DNA from 2 places in the Streptomyces sp. NPDC059861 genome. Region 1 is predicted to be linked to the other one. Evidence: riboswitches for the same ligand, from Rfam matches in the RefSeq annotation. Region 1 holds a riboswitch; the other holds the start of a gene.

Region 1 (9,013 bases):
AACTCGACCTCGCGGACGCCCTGATGGACACCCTCGGCGAGGTCGACCTGGAGGATCTGCACGACGAGTACCGCGAGGCCGTCGAGGAGGTCATCGCCGCGAAGGCGGCCGGCGAGGCACCCCCCGAGGCGCCGGAACCCGCGGCCGGCGGGAAGGTGCTCGACCTGATGGCGGCCCTGGAGAGCAGTGTCCGCGCGGCGCGGGAGTCCCGCGGCGAGGCACCGGCCGAGGAGGCCGACGTCCACGCGCTCCCGCAGCGCGCGTCCAGCCGCAGCGCACCCAAGGAACCGGCCGGCAAGAAGTCCACGGCGAAGAAGACGGCCGCCAGGAAGACCACCGCGTCCGCGAAGAAGACGGCGTCCAGGTCGGCCCAGGGAACGAAGAAGACGGCGGCGTCGAAGAGCACGGCCAAGAGCACCGCGAAGAAGACGACGGCGAAGAAGACGGCGTCACGCAAGCGTTCGGCGTGACCCGAGCGCGCCGAAGTCGACAGCCGGGTCACAGAGTTCGGGCTGCTGCCGCAGGAGGGCAGGAGGGCAGGAGGGCAGGAGGGCAGGAGGGCGGGAGGGCGGGAGGGCAGGACGCGGGACGAGGTGATGCCCGGTGACGCCTGGTGGGCGGGGATCGGCCCGGTCGACGGCCTGGTCCCGGTGCTGATCGGTGTCGCCGTGGCGGCCTGGGCGTTCCTGGACCTGCGGTGCAGCCCCGGCGGCGAGCACGCCGTCCACCAGGGCGCCAAGGCCGGGGCGATCGGAGCCGTCGTCGCGGGTACGACCCTGCCCGCGCGGCGCGGGCGGCGCGGGGACGCCCAGCAGGACTGAAGGTTCCGGCACGCGGCGGCTCTCAGCCGCGCGGCCCCGCCTGCGCCGCCGCCAACGCCGCCAGCTCCTCCGCCGTGCGCGGACCGGTCGCCGTGCCGTCCAGCAGGCCCTGGCCGCGCAGCAGTTCCGCCGCCGCGACGCCCCACGGCAGGCGCAGGCCCGCCGCCCGCAGGAGTTCCGTGCGCGCCAGGTTCTCGGGCGCGGGGCCGGTGCGGACGCCGGACGGGGTGAGCAGGGCCGCGTCGTCGGCCCAGCGCAGGGCCAGGTCGACGTCGTGGGTGGCCATCACCACCGTCGTGCCGCTCGTACGCAGCCCGTCGAGGGTGGCGAGCAGCCGTTCCTGGCCGTCGGGATCGAGCCCGGCCGTCGGCTCGTCGAGGATCAGCACCCGCGGCCGCATGGCGACGGCACCGGCGATCGCGGTCCGCTTGCGCTGCCCGTACGACAGCAGATGCGTGGGCCGGTCCGCCAGCGCGGTGATGTCCAGCGCCGCCAGCGCCTGAGCCACCCGCGCCCGCACTTCGGAGTCCGGCAGCCCCAGGTTGAGCGGCCCGAAGGAGACGTCCTGCGCCACCGAGGCGGCGAAGAGCTGGTCGTCCGGATCCTGCACCACCAGCTGGACGGTGGTCCGCAACCGGGTCAGCCCCTTCCGGTCGTACGACACCTTGGTGCCGTCCACCGTCAACTCCCCGCCTCGCGGCCTGAGTCCCCCGCTGAGAAGCCGCATCAGCGTGGTCTTGCCGCTGCCGTTGCGGCCGAGCAGCGTGAGCGCGCGCCCCTCGCGCACCTCGAAGTCGAGGCCGCTGAGCACGGCCGGGCCGTCCTCGTAGGCGAACGACGCGCCCCGCAGGGCGACCAGGGGGGCGGCCTCGCTCATGACAGCGGCCTTTCGAGTACGAAGGTGAGGGCGGCCAGCGCCGCGAGCAGCGCGACGCTCACGGCCGTGAACGGCACGGAGACGCGGGCCTCGGGCACCAGGACGCGCAGGGTGCCGTCGTAGCCGCGCCCGGCGAGCCCGGTCTGAAGGCGCGTCGCCCGGTCGAAGGCGCGCACGAAGGCGGTGGCGCCCAGCCCGGCCAGCGACCGCCACCGGGCGGCGCGCGTGGTGTGCCCGAGCCGGGCCGCCTGCGCGTCGCGGATCCGGCGTACGGAGTCGAGGAGCAGGAAGCTCATGCGGTACGTCACCAGGGCCACGTCGACGACGGGCGCGGGGACGCCGGCCCGGACCAGGCGGGGCAGCAGGTCGGACATCGGGGTGGTGAACGCGAACAGCAGCACGCCGAGGGAGGCCGCCGAGGTGCGCAGCAGCAGCTCCCCGGCACGCACCGCGCCGCCCTCGGCGACACCGACGAACCCGTCCGGGCCGCCGACCCGCACCAGCAACGGCAGCGCGCCGGTGACACAGAAGCCCAGCGGCACGCGGTACGCGAGCCAGAGCCGCCGCCCGGGCACGCCCGCCGGCCCGAGCAGCACGGCCAGCGCCGTCACCAGCACCAGCGCGGCCCCCGGCCAGGGCGGCAACGAGATCGCGAGCACCGTGAGTCCCAGCCCCAGCACGGCCTTGTCCACGGGATGGCGGCGGCGCCAGCGACTGCTGTGCGCCGCCGCGTCGATCGGCAGCACGAGGCTCAGGCCCCTTCGGCTCCGTCGGGCTCGGGCACCCGCACCCCGCCCCGCTGCTCCCTGGCCCGGGCCTCACCCTGACGACGCCCCCGCCGGACCCCGAAGTAGTACGCGAGCGCGCCCGCGCCGACCGCCGCCTGAAGGGCGAACAGCCCGGACTCGATCTCACCGGACGGCGGCTCGTACAGCGGCGAGAACCAGGGCTCGTAGTCCGGGTCCAGCTCGGTGATCGCCGTCTCCGCCTCGGAGTCGGCGCCGGTGAACGGCTCCTCCTTGTGGTCGCCGAGCCCGAACACCAGGGGCAGCACCGCGAGGGCGGCTACGGCGAGCAGCAGCAGGAGGTTGATCCTCGTGTTGCGCTTCATCGGGCCACCGCCTCGGTACCGCTGTTCTCGCTGCCGGTCTTCTTGGTGAGCAGCACGCCCAGCCGGGTCAGTTCACCCTTGCTGGACTGGACGAGCAGCCGCATCACCAGCACCGTGAGCAGCCCCTCGCTCACCGCGAGCGGGATCTGCGTGACCGCGAAGATGGAGCCGAACTTGCCCAGCGCGCCCAGAAATCCGCTGCTCGGGTCGGGGAAGGCGAGCGCCAGCTGGACGCTGGTGACGCAGTACGTGGACAGGTCGGCGACGAACGCGCCGAAGAACACGGCGACCATCAGCGGCACGTCGTACCGCCGCAGCAGCCGGTAGATGCCGTACCCGGCCCAGGGGCCGACGATCGCCATCGAGAAGACGTTGGCGCCGAGCGTGGTCAGCCCGCCGTGCGCCAGCAACAGCGCCTGGAACAGCAGGGTGATGGTGCCCAGCACCGCCATGACCGGCGGCCGGAACAGGATGGCGCCCAGTCCCGTGCCGGTGGGATGCGAGCAGCTTCCGGTCACGGACGGCAGTTTCAGCGCCGACAGGACGAAGGTGAAGGCGCCCGAGGCGCCGAGGAGCAGGGTGCTCTCGGGATGTTCCCTGACCTCACGGGTGAGGGAGCGGACTCCGTGGACGACGAACGGCGCGGACGCGGCACCCCAGGCGATCGCGTGCGCCGGAGGCAGAAAACCCTCGGCTATGTGCATGGCTTCAGCAGACCCTCTCCAGCACCTCGTGGATGGTGTACAACGTGCCTCGGCCGGTCTCCTGGCTGACGGGTGACACCGCCCGTGCTCCGCCTTCCCGGGTCACTAGGACCCAGTGGCTGCCCATGAGGGCCGGAGCCGGACTTCCCGATCACAGTGGCGAGGGCCGCACCGGTATCGCACCGGATTTCCCGTTCACCAAGGCGTGGTGACAGTAGTGCGCCCGCGGGGGTGGTGACAAGCGGCGCATCGGGGGCGCGAAGGCGCTGGTCACGCGGCGCACCGAGGTGGCGCGAGACGCCGGCGTCCCTGGTCGCCGGTGGGTTCGGGACCCCTCCCGGCGGGGGCACCGTAGAAAGGGCGTGCCGAATCGCTGGACAGCAACGGCAAAGAGACATAAGTGAGTTGAGAGGCCGTAGCCGGCCGGGGGGCACGCCGAAGCCGGGGTCCGGTGACTTCGGCACCGAAGGCTGCTTTCAGAACCATTCACACCAGGGGGAGAGCACGATGGACGAACCGACCTACACCATGCCCTTCGCACCGCCGCCCGAGCCGCCCAGGCCGCCCGGGCCGCCCCGCCCACAGCACCACGACCCCCTGGCCGCCGCCCTCGGCAACGCCTCCCTGCTCGGCGTCGGCTACTGGCTCCTCGGGCGGCGCGCTCTCGCCGCACTGGCGCTGCTGGGCACGGTCGTTCTCGTCTCCGTGCTCGCCTCCACCGCCGCGTGGGGGTACGAGATCGCCGCGCTGGTGTGGTGGGTCGCGGTCGTCGCCCACGGATGGTTCCTGGCGAGCCGCGGCACCCCGCGCGTCGTGTCCCGCGGGCAGCGCCTGATCGCGCTCTGCGTCACCGTGCCGGTGCTGCTGGCGGTGGGACTCCTGCGGTACGACGCCGTGCGCATCGGGCAGGACGTCACCGAGGCCCGCGACAAGGGCGACTGCGCCGGGGTGTTCCGCGCCCAGGACGAGGTGTGGGCCGGGCACCGCGTGGCCGGCGCCACGGTCAGCGCCCGGGGCGACGAGGTGGTCGAGGACTGCCGGAACCTGGGGACGGCCGAGGTGCTGCTGGACAGAGGCCTCGGCAACGACACCGACGCGCTGGAGCAGGGCTTCGGCATCCTCACCTCGGTGCTCCGCGAACCCGGCAACGAGCGGACCGTCCGCGCGGTCCTGGACGGCTTCCTCGACGGTCTGCCCACGGACAACCCCTGCGGCACCGTCGGCGTCACCGAATGGCTGCGCGACCGCGAGCCGACCCGCGACCAGCTCGACCGCTCCGCGGGCACCGCCAACCGCGTCGCGCCCGCCGCGCTCGTCGCATGCGGTGACAGCTTGATGCAGGGCAGCGACTGGCAGGCCGCCAAGGCGCAGTACCGGCAGCTGCTCGACGAGTATCCCGACGACAGCCTCGGGAGCCGGGCCCGCACCGGCGTCACCAAGGCCACGCAGGCCATCGAGCTGGACAACGTCCGCTCCCTGCTGTCCGGCACGGAGGACGAACAGCCCGAGTACTGCTCCAAGCCGGCCAGGTACAGCGCCGCCAAGCCCATGGGCAAGGGCACCAACCGCGCGCTGTACTTCGGCAACACGGAGTACACGAACCAGCTCCCCGGCAACTGGAAGGCCACCGACGCCGCCCGCGCGGCGGCGGTCGTCTGCGTGGGCGAGCCGGAGTTCGGGACCTCCGTCCAGACGTGCCCGTACCAGGGCCGGAACTCCGGCGCCATCACCTACGTGACCTTTCACAAGATCGCGATCCCGGTGCGGGTCTACGAGGTGCGCACCGGCAAGCTCGTCTCCCGGCGCACGGTCCAGATCAGCGGATCGAGCTGCCCGGCGGTCCTCTCGTACTTCTCCTACGGCGACGACGACACCCCGCCGAGGGACCGGTACGTCACCGACTCCCGGTCCGACGTGCGCAACGCGTTCAGGCCACTGACCAACCGGTGACCGGCGGCGCGGGGGACGGGCCCTGACAGTGGTCCATGCCCGCGCCGCAGCGGGGGCAGCCGTGGTCGGCCGCCTGGGGCACGCCCCGGCCGAGCTCGGCTGCCCCACGTGGTCCATGCGGCGGCTCTCGCCGCAACGCGGGCGGGTGAGACCGAGGGTGGTGTCACAGCCGGCGTACACCTTGCAGTCCCCGCGGGCCCGGAGCCCGGCGAGTTCGCCCGTGTCCGTCAGCTTGCCCAGGTGGGACTCCCACCGCTTGCCGCACTCCGCGCACGACCGCACCCCGGGGCCCGGTGCCGAGGCCGGCACCTGGCTCTCCGAGATGATGACGACCGGCCGGCCCCCGGCCGACGCCCCCACTCGGCGGTGCGACCACCCGGGCGTCCGGCCCACACCTCGCTCCTCACCCGACGTCCAGCAATGGTGGCGGAGTGTACTCAACGGCCGTTGCCGCCAGGCGACTTCGGCCACACCGGCACAGGATCGCCGCAGGGCGCCCCGATTACCCCCTGGTAATGCCTGACTATCGCTGATTTCCCGGCACTTGAGGCCGACGTACTAGGCCGTCGCCTCGCGGCCCGCGACGTCAGTCCCCGGCCGCGACAGCTTGGGTGGTGAGAAGCGCCCCGTTCGCCTCGCCTCCGGCCCGATGCGCGCACCGACCGTCCCGGACCTCACCCGCAGGGCAGCCGCCCCGATCCGGCGCGGAACTCCGGCAAGGAGCCGCGTGCGGCGGCATCGCTCGCCCTGCCCCGCAGCAAGATCGTCGAACGCGGCGGAAAACAAGGGTCTTCCGTTTCGGTAAGCGGAGGCGTAGGTTCCGTGTACCCCGCGCGGCGCCTTCACAGGCTGGCCCGCCAGTTCCGGACGGCGGGCCGCGCGGGGGCCAGACCAACACCGTCTCGGCCGCGCTCGCCGCAGGGCGCTCGCTGCCGGAGCGGTCAGCTGCGGGAGACCCCGTGGTGGTGGCTTCGAACCCCGGGAGCGCAGGCGGCTCGGGACCGCCCGCCCGGTGCGGTCGTACACCGGCCGTGCACCGGCCGTGCACCGGCCGAGTGCCGCCGCGGTACGGCGGATGGGGGAGGGCGTCGGCCGCGGGCAGCCACCGCCGGTCGATCCGCTGGAACCGGCCCAGGGACCGCCCGCCACCGCCACGAAGAAGTCCGTGATCGGCACGGCCACGCCCAGCAGCGGATGCGGGAGCCACGATGCCCCACGGCAGACGTGGAGCGCGCACACGGGTGACGGAGGATCAGTCATCACGTCGGGGCGGCCCTGAGGCCGACGGCGGGGGTGGGACCGCTCACTGCGCAGGCACGATGCCGAACCGGCTGCCGCGGGGGTACCGGCCGGACAGCCCGCAGCCATTCGTGGCCGATGGAGCCTCAGAACCCCTGGATGGACTTCCCGATGAGCGCCGCGGGAGAAGTCGATCTAGCCTCCGAAATGAGCGCTGAGTGGATCTTTCGGCAGCGCTCCCTATCCGGCCCAAGGAGGAGATATGCGCAGGTTTCACAAGGCCGCTGTTGCGACCGTCATCATAAGCAGTGTCAGTTTCATGGGTATCTGCCCCGCCACCGCCGCAGTCGCGCAAGGCCCACATGGCGGCGGATGCAGATCCCACGACTTGAACATCGACATCCTGGGCCAGGTGGGCATCCTCAACGGCCTCGGCGCAAACCTCATCAACGGTGAGGGCAGCCCAGGTGCACAGGTCACTGACATCGGTTCCGAATGTGACGGCGACCATTAGTCGACTCACATAGCCAACCGAATGGGCAGCCGGCGCTCGGACCCTCATCCAGGCGCCCGCCCATGAGTGGCCGCTTGCGTTCGTCTCGAAGTGGGTGCGAAGGCCCCGGACCGAAACCGGACCGGGGCCTTCGCGACGCTCCCCGTCCCTGGTCGCCCACTGAAACGGCTGGAAATTGACCGACAGGACGACGCCGGCATATCTGGGCAGCGGCGACCCGGCGCGGCAGCGTACGGACTACCACCCCCTCTGGCTGGACAACCTCGCCGACGACGTGACGACGGAAGGCTCGGTCCTGAACGGGATCGCGCGCGGAACCGAGGACGTCCGCACGGTGCTGGGTCACGCGGGCACTCCGTGCGAGTACCAGGACTTCTTCTTCCTCGGTGAGTACGGAGAGAACGGCTTCGTCGAGGACTATGCGTCGAAGGTGCGCGGTGAGCCGATCGCGGACATCGCCGTCGTCTACAGGAACTCAGCCGGACAGACGCAACATCTCGTGATGAACCACCGTCCACTGCCGTCGGTCCTGCTCTCCTCCCGAATTATGGGCGAGCATTTCGCGGGGACGCGGTACGCGCGGTATTTCCTCGCCCCGTCCGCCGATGCCGAACGCGGCTGAAGGAGAAATATCATGTCGACGCCAGAATCCATGAGCGCGCTGGTGGCCCACGAGATCGGCGAACCGAGCGAGGTCCTACGGCTGGAGACCCGGCCCGTCCCCCTGCCCGGGTCCGGCCAGGCGCTGATCCGGGTGAGGGCGACTCCGGTGCACGCCAGCGACCTGCACGTACTGCGCGGCCGCTACGGTTTCTCCCCCGAACTCCCCACTGTCGGGGGGCACATGGAATGCGTGGGCCACATCGAGGCCCTGGGGCCGAACACCAGGGGGCTGCGGATCGGCGAGCGCGTGCTGAATGTGGCGATCCCGGCGGTACCCGGCCCGCATGTCGCCGGCACCTGGCAGCAATACCTTGTCGCCGACACGCAAAGGCTCCTGCCGGTCCCCGACCGCCTGAGCGATTCCGACGCCTGCCAACTCGCCGTCAATCCGCTGACCACGCTGCTCCTGGTGACACGCGAACTCGACGTGAGGGCCGGGGAATGGCTGCTCCAGACGGCCGCGGGCTCCACCGTCGGCCGGCTCGTCATCCAGCTGGCCAGGCATCTGAACATCCCGACGATCAACGTCGTGCGGCGACGCGATGCCGTCGAGGAGATCAAGGCGCTGGGCGGTGACGAGGTCATCTGCACGGAGGACGAGGACCTGGCGCAGCGCGTGGCCGAGATCGCGGGACCGGCCGGCGTGCACAGGGCCATCGACTGTGTCGCGGGCCCTGTGGGCGCCCAGGTGTCCCAGGCATTGGCTCCGGGAGGAGACCTCGTGGTCTACGGCGCGCTCTCGACCCACCGGCAGACCGACCCGGCAGCGCTGACGATCCCCCTGCCCGCCCGCTCGCTGATCTACGAGACCAAAGCGGTCCGCGGCTTCTGGCTGAACCGCTGGTTCGGCACCGCCTCACCCACGGACGTACTGGACGCCCTGTCCGAGGTACGCACCCTCGTCACAGACGGAGTCCTGACGATCCCCGAAGGCCGACCGTTCCCCCTCGACCGCTTCGCCGAAGCCATCACACTCGCCGAAACCCCCGGACGCGGAGCCAAGCCACTCCTCGTCTTCGAGGACAGCTAGGACGAGGCATCCTCGGCTTGGCTGTGTGCGTCTGCCGGGCGCGTGCGCGGTGTGCTCGACATTGACGGTGGCCGTGCGAGCACCGGGGCATCCGCGGACCTCGG
Region 2 (9,013 bases), on a different contig from region 1:
CCCAGCTCTCGGCCGTCCGCGTCATCGAGCACACCTGGCACTCGGCGCTCATCACCTGGCTCTCGGGCCGCGCCTCCATCGCCCAGGTCAAGATCGACATCGAGACGGTGTGCCGCCTGATCGACCTGACGACGCCGGAGGACGCGTAGCCGCGGGTGCGTGCACGGGGAGGCGTGGAGCATGGACGCGTGGACACGTGCACAGCGAAAGGACCTACGAGACGGGTTCCCTTCGCCGGTATTGCCCGGATCAGGTGGCTGGGGGTCGCCTTCCGGTTCGCCCGGTCCGCTCGGCCGTGACGTCCTTCCGGCCTCTCAGCCCGACCGTCGACGTCGGCACCGGCGGAAGCTCTCGCCTCTCGCAGGAGTCGGCTACTCCGGTCGAACTCCCTCACTCGTCCCGTAGGCCTGATATCAGAGTAAGACGCCCTTCGTGGAATAGAACCCCCAGAGGGGATTTTTTTACTCAAATCTCCCTTTACTCCTCGGGCGGGAACACCGCCTCCCCGCTCCCCAGCAGCGTCAGGGTGATCGCCTCGACGGGACAGCTCTCGGCGGCCGCCAGGATGCCCTCGCCCGCGTCCGCCTCCGCTTCGAGGGGGCGGGACTGGCGGCCCGTGTCGAGGCGGAACGCGTGCGGGGCGTGGTGGACGCACTGGGCCGAGCCGATGCACAGGGAGCGGTCGACCTGAACCTGCCAGCGATCGCCCACGGCTCAGCCCTCCCAGCCGGACGGCAGGTGGATCATCTTGTGTTCGAGGTACTCGCCGTAGCCCTCCGGGCCGAACTCCCGCCCCAGGCCGGAGTTCTTGTAGCCGCCGAACGGGCCGAGCATGTCGAGGCTGAAGGTGTTCACCGAGTACGTGCCGGTACGGACCTGGCGGGCGATCTCGAGGCCGTGGCCCACGTCAGCGGTCCACACGCTGCCGCTCAGCCCGTACTCGGAGTCGTTCGCGATCTTCACGGCCTCGGCCTCGTCGCCGTACGGCAGGAGGCAGATCACCGGGCCGAAGATCTCCTCGCGGGCGATCCGCATGGAGTTGTCGACGTCCCCGAAGAGGGTCGGTTCGACGTACCAGCCGCGCTCCAGGCCCGCCGGGCGCCCGCCGCCCGTGAGGATCTTGGCGCCCTCCTCCTGGCCGATGCGGATGTAGTCGAGGTTGCGCCGCTGCTGCCGCCGGGCGACCAGCGGCCCCACCTGCGTCGCCGGGTCCAGCGGGTCGCCGACGACGAGCGCGCTCGCGGCCGTCGCGAACGCCTCCGCGAACTCCGGGTAGCGCGAGCGCGGCAGCAGGATCCGGGTCTGCGCCACACAGGCCTGCCCGTTGTTCATCCAGGCCGCCGGCACGATCCCGGCCACGGCGCTCTCCAGGTCCGCGTCCGGCAGCACGACCGCCGCCGACTTGCCGCCCAGCTCCAGGGTGACGCGGGTCAGGTTGCGCGCGGCGACCTCCATCACGCGCCGCCCCGCCGGCACCGAACCCGTGAACGACACCTTGTCGATCGCGGGGTGCCCGACGAGGTACTCGCTCACCTCACGGTCGGCGGGCAGGATCGACAGCACACCCTCCGGGAGCCCGGCCTCCCGCGCGATCTCGCCGAGCAGATACGCGTCCAGCGGCGACTCCGGTGAGGGCTTGAGGACGACCGTGCAGCCGGTCAGCAGCGCGGGGGCGAGCTTGGCGGCGGCCACGAACTGCGGGACGTTCCAGGGCACCACCGCCGCGACGACCCCGACCGGTTCGCGCCGCACGAGGAGCCGCCCGAGCACGCCGTCGCGCGTCTCCTCGCAGGGGAAGTCACGGGCGACCCGGATCGCCGCGTCCCAGACCATCATCGCGCCGAGCGCCTGCGCGAGGACGCTCCAGGAGTACGGCGACCCGTTCTCGGACGAGATCACGCGGGCGATCTCCTCGTGCCGGGCGGCGATGCCGTCCTTGATCCGCCCGACGACCGCGATCCGCTCGTCGAGGGACATCCGTGGCCAGGGCCCCTCGTCGAAGGCCCGGCGGGCGGCCGCGAGCGCCCGGTCCACGTCCTCCGCCGAGGCGTGCGGCACACGTCCGATGACCTCCTCGGTGTGCGGGGAGATCACCTCGATGACGTCCTTGCCGAGGGGATCGGTCAACTCCCCGCCGATGAACAGCTGTCCGTGTTCCACGAGCTCCGTCATGGCGACTGCCTCCCTGATCCCCGACGCCGCGCCCTTGACGCTCCATCAGGTATGCGGACTACGAAGACTGATACCAGCTCGCCCCGGAGGAGTCCACGGCCCGGAACCGGTGACTCGGGCTCCCATGGAAACGTGTTCTAGTTATAGTGACCGCACGGTGGCGATCGGGGGAACCCATGACGCAGGTGCACGACCACGGTGGCGGCGTACGGTCCCTGAAAGTCCCCATCCCGGACAATCCCCTCGGCCACACCCTCGTGCACGTCGTCGACACGGACGCCGGCCCGGTGCTGATCGACACCGGCTGGGACGACCCGGCGTCCTGGGACGCCCTCGCCGCGGGGCTCGCGGCGTGCGGCACCTCGGCCGCCGAGGTGCACGGCGTGGTCGTCACCCACCACCACCCCGACCACCACGGCCTGTCGGGCCGGGTGCGGGAGGCGTCGGGGGCGTGGATCGCGATGCACGCGGCGGACGCGGCGGTGGTACGCCGCACACACGAGGCCCGTCCCGAGCACTGGTTCTCGTACATGGCGGACAAACTCACCGCGGCCGGCGCCCCCGAGGCCCACATCGCCCCCCTGCGCGCCGCCCGCGGCCGCCTCCCCGGCCTCTCCCCCGCCCTCCCCGACCGCGAGATCGTCCCCGGCGAGCTGCTCGACCTCCCCGGCCGCCGGCTGCGCGCGATCTGGACGCCGGGCCACACGCCGGGCCATGTCTGCCTGCACCTGGAGGAGGAGCACCCCGCCCGGCTCCCGGGCCACGGCCGCCTGTTCTCCGGCGACCACGTGCTGCCCGGGATCACCCCGCACATCGGCCTGTACGAGGACCCGGACGACACGACCGTCACCGATCCGCTCGGCGACTACCTGGCCTCCCTGGAGCGCGTCGCCCGCCTCGGGCCCGCCGAGGTCCTCCCGGCGCACCAGCACGCCTTCACCGACGCCCCTGCCCGGGTGGCCGAGTTGCTCACCCATCACGAGGCGCGTCTCACCGGTCTGCTGGTGCTCCTGACCGAGCCCCTCACCCCCTGGCAGCTCGCCGAGCGCATGGACTGGAACCGCCCCTGGGCCCATATCCCCTACGGTTCCCGCAACATCGCCGTCTCGGAGGCGGAGGCCCATCTGCGCCGCCTGGTGAAGCTGGGGCGGGCGGAGGCGGTGCCGGGGAGCGATCCGGTCACGTACGTGGCGGTCTGAGGCCTTCGCGGCACCGGGACGAGCCCGGGCCGGACCTCCGGTAGATTCGGCCCGGTCCCCGGACGACGGCGGCCACCGCCGCTCGTACGTCCTGACCCCTTCTCTCATCCCTTGTCCTCCACGGGAGTTCGCATGGCGTGGCCGCGACTACGGCGCCGCAGGGCCGTTCCGGCGCCCGCCGTGCCGGCGCCGTGCGCGCTCGGCCGGCACACGGTGCACACCGAACGTCTGCTGCTCCACACGCCGGCGACGCAACTGGACCTGGTGGCCGCGATCGCGACCGGGTCGGACGGCGGGGCCCAGCGGTGGCTCGGGCTGCGGGACGAGGAGATCGTGGCCGACATCCGGCTCCGCGAGACGCTGGTGCGCATGCGCCCGGGCGACAGCGACCGGAGGCTCCCACGGGAGCTGCTCGCGACCTTCGAACTCGACCCCGGGGCGGACGTCACGGTCCTGGTGGCGGTACGCCGGGACGACGGCCGTTACGCGGGAGCCCTCCAGTTGAACCACGCCGACGGCCAGACGGGCGGCTGGCTCGCCCCTCACGCCCGTGGCCTGGGTCTCGGCGCGGAACTGTTCCACGCGGGCGCGCTGCTCGGCCACGCCCACTTCGGCATGGACACCGTCCACGCGGGGACCGAGGCGACCAACGCGGCCAGCCGGGGCGCCCTCACGCGGGCGGGCTTCGTCCCGGCCGAGGGGCCGCCCCGGCACACCTTGCGCGACGGCCGCGAGATCGACTCGACCTGGTTCCGCCACGAGTCCGGCCCGGTCGGCCGCTGCCGTGCGGCGGCCTGGTCAGACCCGGGCCTAGGCCCGGCCGGGTGTGACCGGCGCCCCACGGGGGGTTCGGCTACGGGCGGGTAGAGTGGCCCGGTCGTCATCACACCCGTACGGGGGAAAGCCGGTGCAAATCCGGCGCTGACCCGCAACCGTGAGCAGCCGAGGCTGTGAGCCGGACCGCCCCGCACGGAAGCGTGACCGGCTCAAGTGCACCGGCAACCGGCCGGTGTACGGCACCGTCGAGGTATACGGAGCCGAGCCGCCCGGGGGTTGCCCGTGCTGCGCGGCTCCCCCGCAGGGAGAGGCACCCGCCGATCATGAATGTCGTCCGCCGCAGCGCAGCGGCCCTGGCCGTCACCGCAGTGATCGGTGCCGCCGCGACCCCGGTCGCCCACGCCGCGAGCCCCTCGCCGTCGCTGCCCTCGGGCCTGTACGGCACGGGCGACCCGACCTACGACGGCGTGTGGCGCCAGTCGCTCGCCCTGCTCGCCCAGGACGCCGTCGGCGTGCGGCCCGCCGCCTCGGCCGTGGACTGGCTCGCCGGACAGCAGTGCGCCGACGGCGCGTTCGCGCCGTACCGCGCCGACACCGCCAAGGCCTGCGACGCCAAGACGCCGGTCGACACCAACATGACCTCCGCCGCCGTGCAGGCGCTCGCCGCGCTCGGCGGGCACGACGCCGTCACCGGCAAGGCCGTCACGTGGCTGAAGTCCGCGCAGAACAAGGACGGCGGCTGGGGCTACACCGCCGGCAGCCCCAGCGACGCCAACTCGACCTCCCTCGTGATAGGCGCCCTCTCCGCCGCCGGCGAAAAGCCGAAGAACGTCGTCAAGGGCGGCAGGTCCGCCTACGACGCCCTGCTCGCGTTCGCCATACCGTGCGACGACGGCAAGGGCGCCGGCGCCTTCGCCTACCAGCCCGACGAGAAGGGTGCCCTCGCCGCCAACGCGGACGCCACCGCGGCCGGTGTGCTGGGCGCGCTCGGCAAGGGCCTGACCGCCGAGGCCGCCGGCACCGGGGCCGCGCCCTCCTGCACCGACGGCGACGACCTCACGCCCGAGCAGGCCGCCGCGAACGGCGCCTCCTACCTCGCCGACGCCCTCGCCGCGGACGGCCACCTCATGTCGGCGCTCGCCGGTGCCGAGGACCAGCCCGACTACGGCAACACCGCCGACGCCGTCGTGGCCCTCGCCGCCCAGGGCGGCGCCGCACAGGCGGCCGGGCCGCTCAAGTGGCTCGAGCGGAACGCCACCACGTGGGCCAGGCAGAGCGGCCCCGCCGCCCACGCCCAGCTGATCCTCGCCGCGCACGCGGCCGGCGCCGACCCGCGCGACTTCGGCGGCACGGACCTCGTGCGGCTGCTGGGCGCGTCGGGGCCCGCCCCGCAGGCCGCGAAGCAGACCGCCGCCGCGGACAGCGACGCCAAGTCCGAGTCGGAGGACGGCTTCGGTGTCTGGTGGTACGTCGGTGTCTGCCTGGTCGCCGGTGTCGGCATCGGCTTCCTGCTCAGCGGCCGGAACCGGAAGCAGCAGCCGTGACCCGCCGTGCGGCGCTCCTGCTCACCGCCCTCCTGATCGCCCTGGCGGGCGGTACGGGCCCGGCCCAGGCCACCGGCTACCGCTACTGGTCGTTCTGGGAGCGCGAGGGCAAGGCGTGGACGTACGCCACCCAGGGTCCCTCCACCGCCCGCCCCGCCGACCGCTCCGTCCAGGGCTTCCGCTTCGCCGTCAGCGAGGACTCCCAGGACGCCTCCCAGCCGCGCGGCGAGGCCGGCTTCACGACGATCTGCGCCGGCACCCCCGCGCGGGACGGTCTGAAGCGGGTGGCCCTGGTCATCGACTTCGGCACGGCGTCGGACGCTCCCTCCGGCGAGACCCCGCCCGCGTCCCGCACGGCCTGCGCCCGGCTCGCCCCGGACGCGACGACGGCGGACGCCCTGGCGGCGGTCGCCAAGCCTCTGCGCTACGACGCCAACGCCCTGTTGTGCGCGATCGGCGGCTATCCGGAGAGGGGCTGCGGGGAGCAGGTCTCGTCGGAGAGGAAGGCGTCGCGGGCATCGGAGGACGAGAGCGGCGGCGGCCCGTCGCTTGGCATCGTCGCCGGGGTGGCGGCGGTGGCGGTACTGGGCGCGGCAGCCGGCTGGCAGGCCCGCCGGCACAGACATGGCTGACACGGGCTCGGGGGCGGACGGGCGGGGCATCCCGCCGGCGCGGGTGGGCGTCCCCGCCCCTCGGCGCCGGCACTCCCTGCACGTCCACCCCACCCCCCGGCGCCGGCACTGCCTGCACGTCCACCCCACCCCCCGACGCCGGCACTCCGTACCCGTCCACCCCGGTGCCTGGTGGCTCTGGTCCCTGGCCCTGGGCACCGCGGCCACCCGCACCACCAACCCCCTCCTCCTCGCCCTCCTCGTCACGGTCTCGGCCTACGTCGTCACCACTCGCCGCCCCCACACCCCTTGGGCCCGCTCCTACGGCGCCTTCGTCAAGCTCGCCCTCGCCGTGCTGTTCGTCCGTCTTCTCTTCGCCGTCACCCTCGGCTCCCCGCTCCCCGGCTCCCACACCCTTCTCACCCTCCCCGAAGTCCCCCTACCGGCCTGGGCGCAGGGCATCCGCCTGGGTGGCCGGGTCACCGCCGAGACCCTCGTCTTCGCCCTGTACGACGGCCTGAAACTGGCCACCCTCCTGATCTGCGTCGGCTCGGCCAACGCCCTCGCCAGCCCCACCCGCCTCCTCAAGTCCCTCCCGGGCGCGCTCTACGAGATGGGGGTGGCCGTTGTCGTGGCGCTCACCTTCGCCCCGCACCTCATCGCCGACGCCCAGCGCCTGCGCGCCGCCCGCCGTCTGCGCGGCCGCCCGGACAAGGGCCTGCGGGGCCTGCTCCAGGTGGGCCTCCCCGTCCTCGAAGGCGCCCTCGAACGCTCCGTCGCCCTCGCCGCCGCCATGGACGCCCGCGGCTACGGCCGTACCGCGCGGGTGCCGCCCGCCGTCCGCCGTACGACCGCCGCCCTCACGCTCACCGGTCTGCTCGGCGTCTGCGCCGGAACGTACGGACTGCTCACCGCGGAAGGCGGCACCTACGGCCTGCCCGTCCTGCTCGCCGGTCTCGCCGCCGCGCTCGCCGGCCTCTGGCTGGGCGGCCGTCGCACCCCCCGCACCCGCTACCGCCCCGACACCTGGAACGCCCGTTCCTGCCTGGTCGCCGCCTCCGGCGTCGCGGTCGCCGTCCTGCTGACCCTCGCGGCCTCCGCCGACCCCGCGGCCCTGCACCCGGGCGTGATCCCGCTGGTCCCCCCCACCCTGCCGCTCCTGCCCGCCGCGGCCGTACTCCTTGGCCTGCTCCCGGTGTTCGTCACCCCCGCTCCCGAGCCGCCCACATCGGCACGACCCGCTCCTGAGGAATCCGAGGAGAAGCCCTCATGATCCGCTTCGAGGACGTCTCCGTGACCTACGACCGAGCGGCCGAACCCACTGTCCAGGGCGTGGACTTCGAGGTCCCGGAAGGCGAACTCGTCCTGCTCGTCGGCCCGTCCGGGGTCGGCAAGTCCACCCTTCTCGGCGCGGTCAGCGGCCTGGTCCCGCACTTCACGGGCGGCACCCTGCGCGGCCGGGTCACGGTCGCCGGCCGCGACACCCGCACCCACAAGCCGCGCGAACTCGCCGACGTCGTGGGCACGGTCGGCCAGGACCCCCTCGCGCACTTCGTCACGGACACGGTCGAGGACGAACTCGCCTACGGCATGGAGTCGCTGGGCCTCGCCCCGGACGTGATGCGCCGCCGCGTCGAGGAGACCCTCGACCTGCTCGGTCTCGCCGATCTGCGCCACCGCCCGATCGCCACCCTCTCCGGCGGCCAGCGGCAGCGCGTCGCGATCGGCTCGGTCCTCACCCCGCACCCGAGCGTGCTCGTCCTGGACGAGCCGACCTCCGCGCTCGACCCGGCCGCCGCCGAGGAGGTACTCGCCGTCCTCCAGCGCCTCGTGCACGACCTCGGGACGACGGTCCTGATGGCCGAGCACCGCCTGGAGCGCGTCGTCCAGTACGCCGACCAGGTCGCCCTCCTCCCGGCTCCGGGAGCGGCCCCACTCCTGGGCACCCCGGCCGAGATGATGGCCGTGTCCCCGGTGTACCCGCCGGTCGTGGACCTCGGCCGCCTGGCGGGATGGTCCCCCCTCCCTCTCACGGTCCGGGACGCCCGGAGACGGGCCGCGGACCTGCGCCGACAACTTGAGGGACGGGACACCGTCGCCTCCCGGGGGCGCGGGGAACCGCGTGACCAGCCACACGGGACCCGCACCCGCGATCGATCCGCACCCCCCGAGACCTGGGGCGCCCCTCACCGGCGGTTCCGGCGCAGACGCCCTCTCGCCCCTCCGGCCTCGCCGTACGCCGCCGAAGTACAAGCCCTCGCCGTCACCCGCGGCCGCGTCCCCGCCCTGCGCCACATCGACCTGACCGTCTCCCCCGGCGAGACCATCGCCCTCATGGGCCGCAACGGCGCCGGAAAGTCCACGCTGCTCAGCACCCTGGTGGGTCTCGTCCAGCCGTCTTCCGGAAGCGTCCGCGTGGGCGACGCGACCCCGCACCGCACCCCGCCCCCCGAACTCGTACGCCGGGTCGGCCTCGTGCCGCAGGAGCCACGCGACCTGCTCTACGCCGAGACGGTCGCCGCCGAGTGCGCGGCGGCCGACGCCGACGCGGGCGCCGAGCCCGGCACCTGCCGGGCGCTGGTGTCGGAGCTGCTTCCCGGAATCACCGACGGCGCGCACCCGCGCGACCTCTCGGAGGGCCAGCGCCTCACGCTCGCGCTGGCGGTCGTCCTCACCGCCCGCCCGCCGCTGCTGCTCCTGGACGAACCGA

What was found. Region 1 has a riboswitch for cobalamin ahead of ACFV6X_RS02300 (energy-coupling factor ABC transporter permease). Riboswitches for the same ligand answer to the same signal wherever they lie in the genome.
Positions count from the first base shown of each region.
Region 2: it holds a riboswitch for cobalamin, as region 1 does, so the genes downstream of both, ACFV6X_RS13245 (prenyltransferase/squalene oxidase repeat-containing protein) here and ACFV6X_RS02300 (energy-coupling factor ABC transporter permease) in region 1, are expected to answer to the same signal.

Region 1 covers NZ_JBHWJQ010000002.1:43,224-52,236, reverse strand. The annotation lists gene ACFV6X_RS02325 (Ku protein) at 1-470, shown strand, start outside; gene ACFV6X_RS02320 (hypothetical protein) at 597-821, shown strand; gene ACFV6X_RS02315 (energy-coupling factor ABC transporter ATP-binding protein) at 844-1,698, opposite strand; gene cbiQ (cobalt ECF transporter T component CbiQ) at 1,695-2,444, opposite strand; gene ACFV6X_RS02305 (energy-coupling factor ABC transporter substrate-binding protein) at 2,450-2,809, opposite strand; gene ACFV6X_RS02300 (energy-coupling factor ABC transporter permease) at 2,806-3,513, opposite strand; cobalamin riboswitch at 3,547-3,731, opposite strand; gene ACFV6X_RS02295 (tol-pal system YbgF family protein) at 4,021-5,463, shown strand; gene ACFV6X_RS02290 (hypothetical protein) at 6,965-7,216, shown strand; gene ACFV6X_RS02285 (hypothetical protein) at 7,392-7,838, shown strand; gene ACFV6X_RS02280 (zinc-dependent alcohol dehydrogenase family protein) at 7,851-8,909, shown strand.
Region 2 covers NZ_JBHWJQ010000012.1:33,644-42,656, reverse strand. The annotation lists gene ACFV6X_RS13270 (TetR family transcriptional regulator) at 1-149, shown strand, start outside; gene ACFV6X_RS13265 (ferredoxin) at 478-711, opposite strand; gene ACFV6X_RS13260 (aldehyde dehydrogenase) at 715-2,172, opposite strand; gene ACFV6X_RS13255 (MBL fold metallo-hydrolase) at 2,349-3,371, shown strand; gene ACFV6X_RS13250 (GNAT family N-acetyltransferase) at 3,504-4,238, shown strand; cobalamin riboswitch at 4,229-4,354, shown strand; gene ACFV6X_RS13245 (prenyltransferase/squalene oxidase repeat-containing protein) at 4,472-5,692, shown strand; gene ACFV6X_RS13240 (SCO2322 family protein) at 5,689-6,324, shown strand; gene ACFV6X_RS13235 (energy-coupling factor transporter transmembrane component T) at 6,317-7,576, shown strand; gene ACFV6X_RS13230 (ABC transporter ATP-binding protein) at 7,573-9,013, shown strand, end outside.